Regions from separate parts of the Arthrobacter sp. SD1074B genome, predicted to be linked through region 1. Evidence: riboswitches for the same ligand, from Rfam matches in the RefSeq annotation. Region 1 holds a riboswitch; each other region holds the start of a gene.
The links. Region 1 has a riboswitch for cyclic di-AMP ahead of ACUYM2_RS03755 (M23 family metallopeptidase). Riboswitches for the same ligand answer to the same signal wherever they lie in the genome.
Positions count from the first base shown of each region.

Region 2: linked by a shared signal. The riboswitch ahead of ACUYM2_RS02495 (aggregation-promoting factor C-terminal-like domain-containing protein) and the one ahead of ACUYM2_RS03755 (M23 family metallopeptidase) in region 1 are both predicted to bind cyclic di-AMP.
Region 3: linked by a shared signal. The riboswitch ahead of ACUYM2_RS10095 (NlpC/P60 family protein) and the one ahead of ACUYM2_RS03755 (M23 family metallopeptidase) in region 1 are both predicted to bind cyclic di-AMP.

Region 1 covers NZ_JBRAZT010000001.1:763,706-765,962, forward strand. The annotation lists gene ACUYM2_RS03750 (iron-dependent transcriptional repressor DtxR) at 274-966, shown strand; cyclic di-AMP (ydaO/yuaA leader) riboswitch at 1,117-1,330, shown strand; gene ACUYM2_RS03755 (M23 family metallopeptidase) at 1,335-2,153, shown strand.
Region 2 covers NZ_JBRAZT010000001.1:516,443-518,699, forward strand. The annotation lists gene ACUYM2_RS02490 (glyoxalase superfamily protein) at 1-15, shown strand, start outside; gene ACUYM2_RS02495 (aggregation-promoting factor C-terminal-like domain-containing protein) at 125-874, opposite strand; cyclic di-AMP (ydaO/yuaA leader) riboswitch at 873-1,055, opposite strand; gene ACUYM2_RS02500 (HAMP domain-containing sensor histidine kinase) at 1,313-2,257, opposite strand, start outside.
Region 3 covers NZ_JBRAZT010000001.1:2,185,498-2,187,754, reverse strand. The annotation lists gene ACUYM2_RS10105 (DNA alkylation repair protein) at 5-685, shown strand; gene ACUYM2_RS10100 (hypothetical protein) at 682-936, opposite strand; cyclic di-AMP (ydaO/yuaA leader) riboswitch at 1,118-1,303, shown strand; gene ACUYM2_RS10095 (NlpC/P60 family protein) at 1,308-2,087, shown strand.

The DNA of each region.
Region 1 (2,257 bases):
GATACGGCCGGACCCGCTCTATATTCTGCCCGACGGCCACGGCCGGGCGGGAAATCCGTCCGTCATAGTCCGGTCATTGAGGCGGACGATGCCGGGGCGGACACGCGGCCGGTCCCGGCCCCGGGGCGGGTCCGCGGAGGGGCCGACAGATTATCCGGAGTAATTCAAAATAGGCTAGGCTGTTCGGTGACGTACGGTGGATCTCGCCGGGGCGCAACCTGCACGCTGTACGGTGGGAATGACGCAAGGACGGCGCTCGAGGAGCTGAGCTGAATGACGGATCTGATCGATACCACCGAGATGTATCTGCGGACCATCCTGGAACTTGAAGAAGAGAACATCGTCGCCCTCCGCGCCCGCATCGCCGAACGGCTCCGTCATTCCGGCCCCACCGTTTCCCAGACCGTCGGACGGATGGAACGGGACGGCCTCGTGGTTGTGTCCGGGGACCGACACCTTGAACTGACCGACACGGGCCGGAAACGTGCCATCGAAGTCATGCGCAAGCACCGCCTCGCCGAAAGGCTGCTCGCCGATGTGATCGGACTCGACTGGGCCTACGTGCACGAGGAAGCGTGCCGCTGGGAGCACGTAATGAGCGAACGGGTCGAACGCCGCATCTTCGAAATGCTGAACCATCCGACCGTGTCCCCCTACGGGAACCCCATCCCCGGCCTTGCCGAACTCGGCGGGCTCCCGACGGCGGAACGCGGCGGGGTGGTCACCCTGCTCGAGGCGATGGCCGGCTACGGCGCGGATTCACGGATCACCGTGAACCGGCTGGCCGAGCCGATCCAGGTGGAGCCGGAGCTGCTGGTCCAGCTGGATGAGGGCGGAATCCGTCCCGGAGCCAGGGTGTCGCTGGAGCGTGTGGGGGAGTACATCTCGGTCCGGGTGCCGGACATTGAAGGCGCGCTTGAGCTGCCGCCCGAGGTTGCCGCCCACGTCTTCGTTACGCTCGGGTAACCTCGGATCCTGCTGCGTCCGCGGACCCGCCGGCAAGTTATGCACAGGCGAGATAACGGAATTATTACTGCTTGCCTTAATCCCCTATAGTTGATGACTAGCACTGATACTAAAGCGTTACCTGATCCGAAGCCGAGCTCTGCCAGCGGATCAGTCAGCGAGTCACCTTCTGGCAGAGGCGGGGGAACCACAACCGGCTGCTGATCCAGCAGCCTTGGGGTGAAGTCCGCTAGCGGCAAGCAAACTCCATGAGGGATCCGCTGTGGATGCCCCTGTGTCTGGATGCTTGCACCGGCGGACCGGGTCTTTGATCTCTCTGACCCGAATCCGACAGCTAACTTCGCAGGCTATCCAGAGAGGAACCCTTCTTGACCACCCAGACCGTCAGGGGCCGCCGTCGTGCGACCGGTCCCGCTCCGGAGCCGCGCCCGGCCGCCGTCGTTCTCACCGAGCGCCCGCGCGACGCGCACCGCGACGAACGCCGTGGCCGGCGCAGCCCGTTCCGCCAGGTAACCGACTTCGCCGCCGTCAGCGGCGTGGGTCAGAAGGCCGGCATCGCCCTCGCGGCCACCGGGCTGGTCCTCACCGTCGCCGTTCCGGCCACCGGGCCCGTGATGGCCACCGAAGCAGCCCGCACCGGCGCGGTTTCCGCCGCAGCCCAGCCTGAGGTCAAGGCGGCGGCCGCCGAAATCAACTTCAACCGCACGGCGGTCACCACCAAGGGCGACCCGGACAGCAAGCTCAAGCAGCTGCTGAGCGCCCAGTCCGTGGGCACCATCACCCGGGCCGCCTCGGCCGGGAGCCTCGGGGCCCCGCTGGACGCCATGGTCACCGCGTCGCCGTTCGGCTACCGGGTGAGCCCCATCACGGGCGCCGTGGGCGAGTTCCACCGCGGCCAGGACTACGCCGCACAGTGCGGCACCGCCGTGCACGCCGCTGCGAGCGGCACCGTGACTTTTTCCGGCTGGCACCCCTACGGGGGCGGCAACCGGGTCGTGATCGACCATGGCAACGGCCTGGAGACCACGTACAACCACTTGTCGTCCTCCAACGTCCACGTGGGCCAGCAGGTCTCGCGCGGCGATGTGGTGGCGATGAGCGGAACCACCGGCGCCTCCACCGGCTGCCACCTCCACTTCGAGGTGATGGTCAACGGGGAAGTCGTTGATCCGCTGGGCTGGCTTTAAGCCGACCCGAGGGACGACTCGCATTTCTATGACACGCCGTGATCTGAATGTGACATTGAGTCCCAACTGTTGTACCGTATGAAGCACGCCAACTTCTCCGAAGT
Region 2 (2,257 bases), 250 kb from region 1:
CGTTCCGGCGGCTAGCTGCACGCCATTGCTGGCAGGCCGTGCCGAGGCTCGCACAAGAAGGCCCCGGATCCTGTGGATCCGGGGCCTTCTTGTCGCGGGTGCCAAGGCCCGCGGTGCGTGCGGCTTAGTACCAGTTGTTCGCGTAGTGGAAGTTCAGCGCGCCGCACGGTGAACCGTAGCGGTCCTCCACGTACTTCAGGCCCCAGTTAATCTGGGTCCGGTAGTTGGTCCGGTAGTCCGCGCCAGCGCTGGCCATCTTCTCGGCCGGCAGGGACTGCACCACGCCGTAGGCGCCGCTGCTGGGGTTCGTGGCCGTGGTCTTCCAATCGGATTCCTTGGTCCACAGCTTCAGCAGGCACTGCATTTCGCTGGCTGCCCAGCCGTGGGCCGGCAGCTGTGCGGCGGCATAGGCCTGCGCGCCGGCCGGATCGTCGACGGCCACCGGCTTCGCCGGAGCAGGCGCAGCGGCTTTCGCGGGGGTGGCCTTCGCGGCCGGAGCCTTGGCAGGCGCTTTCGCGGGGGCTTTCGACTTGGCGGGCGTGACTTTGGCGGCCTGGGCCTCCACTTTCACGGCGGCGGGGGATGCAGGAGCGTTGCTGCCGACGCGTTCGAAGTCGAGGGTCTGCAGGGACGCGGCGGTTTCCTTGGCCGCTTCGGCCTTGTGGGCGGCCGTGCCGGACGCCTGGCCCGCGGCCCCCGCCCCCAGCAGGACGGCGAAAGCAGACACCACGACGGCGGCGCGCTTGCCGTTGGTCCTGACCCCGCGGGACAGGGCCGAAGCACGCTTCGCCGGCTGGGCGCGGTGGCGCGCGCCCTCGGCGTCGGACGTGCGTTTAGTGCCTTCTGGGCGCGTGGGTACCTTGAATTCAGTCATGTTCGCCTCTCAACGCCTACGGAGTTAGCTGTCGGGTTCGGATGCGAAATCCGGCCGCACGGAATCTCGACGTGGCGGCTTAACCCCAAGGGTGCATGGATGCAGAATGCCCGGGAACTCTGGGTTCCCCGTCTCTGCCTGGTCCATGGGAATCCGGGAAGCGGCAGAGTTTGGCGTCAGCCCGGATATGCGGTCAGATCGGTGACTGCACGCTAAAACGGTACCGGACTTCCGGTCAGATGTCACATTTAGGTAACGACGCGACCCTGCGGCGGAGCGGCGGCTTGCCCTCGGGGCCGTTTCGGGTCGGCCCGTTTCGACGGTTCCGTGCCCATCAGTGGTGTGAAGCGTCGAATGCGCCCGGAACCGTTGAAACGACATCCAAAAGCGGAGTGCTGCTGAACGTCATGGCTCAACTAAGCAGGCTTGTCGTGCCGGCTATGCCGCCGGCGGCACCGCGGGCAGCCGGACGGCGAATTCCGTCCGGCCCGGCCGGGACGTCACGTCGACGGTTCCTCCGTGGGCCTTCACGATGGACTGCACAATGGACAAGCCCAGGCCGCTGGTGCCCTCGGAGGTCGTCGCCGCGACCGCCGTCGTCGAAGCCCCGGTGCGGGACACCGCGGGGCCGCCCGCCCATCCGGCCGCCGGGTTGGTGCGTGCGGCGTCCGCCCGCGTGAAGCGGGCGAAGACCCGCCCGAGGAATTCGGGGGCGATGCCGCCGCCGTTGTCCGTCACGGTGAGTACGGCGCTCCCGTCAGCCGAACGCATGACGCCCGTGACCACCGTTGTCCCTGGCTCCGTGTGCTTGCGGGCATTGGACAAGAGGTTGGCGATGACCTGGTGCAGCTGGGTCGCATCGCCGCGCACCACCACGGGCTCGTCCGGGAGCTCCAGCTGCCAGAGGCGGTCAGGTGCCATGACTTTCTCATCGCTCACGCTCTCGATGGCCAGCTGCGTGAGGTCGACGTCGGTGACCTTGAGCGGCTGCCCCTCGTCCAGGCGTGCCAGCAGCAGCAGGTCCTCCACCAGGGTAGTCATCCGCTCGGACTGGCTCTGGACGCGGGCCAGGGATTTCTCGCCGTCGGGCGTGAAGTGCTCGGTCATCCGCATCAGCTCCGTGTAGCCGCGGATGGCAGTGAGCGGTGTACGGAGCTCGTGCGAGGCGTCGGCGACGAACTGCCGCACCTTCATCTCGCTTTCCTGCCGCGCTTCTAGGGCACTGGAAACGTTCTCCAGCATCTGGTTCAGCGCATAGCCCACGCTGCCCACCTCGGTACCCGGATGCGCGGCCGACGCCGGGACCCGGACTCCCAGCGCCACCTCGCCGGCGTCCAACGGCAGGCGGGAGACCTTGGTGGCCACCTCGGAGAGCTGTTCCAG
Region 3 (2,257 bases), 1.4 Mb from region 1:
AGCCATGAGCGAGGCTGGTGACTTCATTGACGCGGCACTGCAGCGTGAAAGTTCATGGCAGCGGGCCGATGAGGCCCAAGCCCGTTTCGGCCCGGACCTGGTGAGCTACGGCGCCTCCGTCGGTGCGGTCCGCGGCACCATCCGGGATGCCCTCCGTCGCTACCGCCAGCTGGGCCACGACGATATCACCGCGCTTAGCTCGGAATTGTGGGCGGTGCCGGTCTTTGAGCGCCGGCTCGCTGCCGTCGTCCTGCTGCAGTCATCCCTGGCGCTGCTGGACAACTCCGACCTGACCCGGATCGAGGGCTTCCTGCGGACGGCGCGGCTGCGCGAGCTGGCCGACCCGCTGGCCATCGACGTCGTTGGGCCGCTTGTCGCGCGGCTGGACCGTCAACAGCGGCACCGCGCAGAAGCCGTGTTGGGCCGCTGGCTGCAGGATCCGGACGAATGGCTCCGGCGGGCCGCCGTGTTGGCCCCGTTACGGGGTCTGCGGGCCGGCGGTGGCGACTGGGACCGCTTTGTCCGGCACGCCGGGACCTCCGTGGCCGACCGCCGCGCAAGAGGGAAGGACAGTGCTGGCAGCAGCCCGGACGGCGACAGCGGGCTGGTCCGGGAAGCGTTATCACGCGTGCTCGCCGAAGCAGGCGCCGACGTCGTCAACCAGGTGCTGGGCCGGCTTCCCTAAGGCTGCGGCCGGCGCTCCACCACGGCGTACGCCTTGCCGTCGAGGAACTGCCAGTCGGTCACCACCATAAAACCGAGCGCGTCCACGCGGTCGTTCAGCACGTGGATGTCGAAGCCTCCGTCGCGCGGTTCGGCGTCCCACGTCGCCACGTGGATTTCCTTCCCCTCGAGGACCAGGAGCTCCGTGTTGACATCGAAATCCTCCTGCGGCTGATCGCTCAGCTGGCAGATGGCGACACAGTGGCTGTTCATGTTTGGTCCTCCATGGGCGAACGCCGGATGCCTTCATCCTAAGCGCGGCGGCCCGCAGGACCCTAGGCATTTTTCCCCGCGGACGGCTTACCCCCGTTATCTGAATGTGACATTCCGGCGTGCTGCCGTTACCGTGGATAGGTGCCTGTTTGTATCCGATACGGGCGCTCCCGAGCCGATTTGCCTAACTCTGCCGCGGCCCGGGATCCGAATGCAACCATCTGGCAGGGACGGGGAAACCACATTTGACCTGCAGTTTCTGCAGGTCTTGGGGTGAAGCCGCGCAGCGCCCGCTTTGGCGGGCCCGCGGCCGGGTGCCTCCCATCCGAATCCGACAGCTCACCTCGCAGGCATTGGGAGAGGCTACATCCATGACTTCAAGCATTACTTCTGCGCGCCATCGGTCCGACGCTACCGCCGGACGGAGCTCAGCATTTTCGGTCAAGCCGGGCACCATCGGCCGCCAGGCCGCGGTTCTTTTTGCCGCTTCCGGCCTTGTCCTCACGAGTGGCATGGCAGCCAACGCCGCCGTTGCCCCGGCTGAGCGTGATTCCGCCCCGGCGTCGTCGGTTGACGTTGGCAGCAAGGTTTCGGCGCCCGTCACCGCTGATTCCGCTGTTCAGATCAGCTTCGACCGCCCGGCGGTCGCGACCACCCCGGCGCCCGTGATTGAGCAGCCCAAGCCCGTCGCCGCACCGGCAGTTGCCGCTGCGCCGGCCGTCGCAACGGCGCCCGCCGTTGCGCAGCCTGCCGTTGCACAGGCTCCGGCAGTTCCCACCATTACCGTCCAGGCGAAGTCGGCCGCGGCACCTGCCCCGGCAGCAGCCGGCGGAGCCAACGCTGCGATGCTTTCGGCCGCCTACAGCCAGATCGGCATCACCCAGGACTGCACCGCTATGGTCGAAAAGGCCCTCGGCGCAGCCGGTATCCGCGTGGGCGACCTCGGTCCCCAGCAGTTCATGAACTACGGCAAGGTTGTGGGCAGCCCGCAGCCTGGCGACATGATCGTCCAGTCCGGCCACGTCGCCATCTACGCCGGCGGCGGCCAGGTCATCAGCGGCGGCATGAACGGCAGCAACCAGACGATCAAGCACCCGCTCTCCTGGCTGACGGCCACCGGTGGCGTGACCTTCGTCCGCGCCGGCGCGTAACGCCCGCCTCAGCACCTCTTCCGAAAGCCGGCGGCCGGCTGCCACCATGGCAGCCGGCCGCCGGCTTTTTCACGTCTGCGACACACATCAGCCGATGGACCCCAGCCCTCGGCGCGTCCCGCCCAGTGTTGGCGAACTCGACCAAGGCCGGCGTGCTGGACGGATCCTGG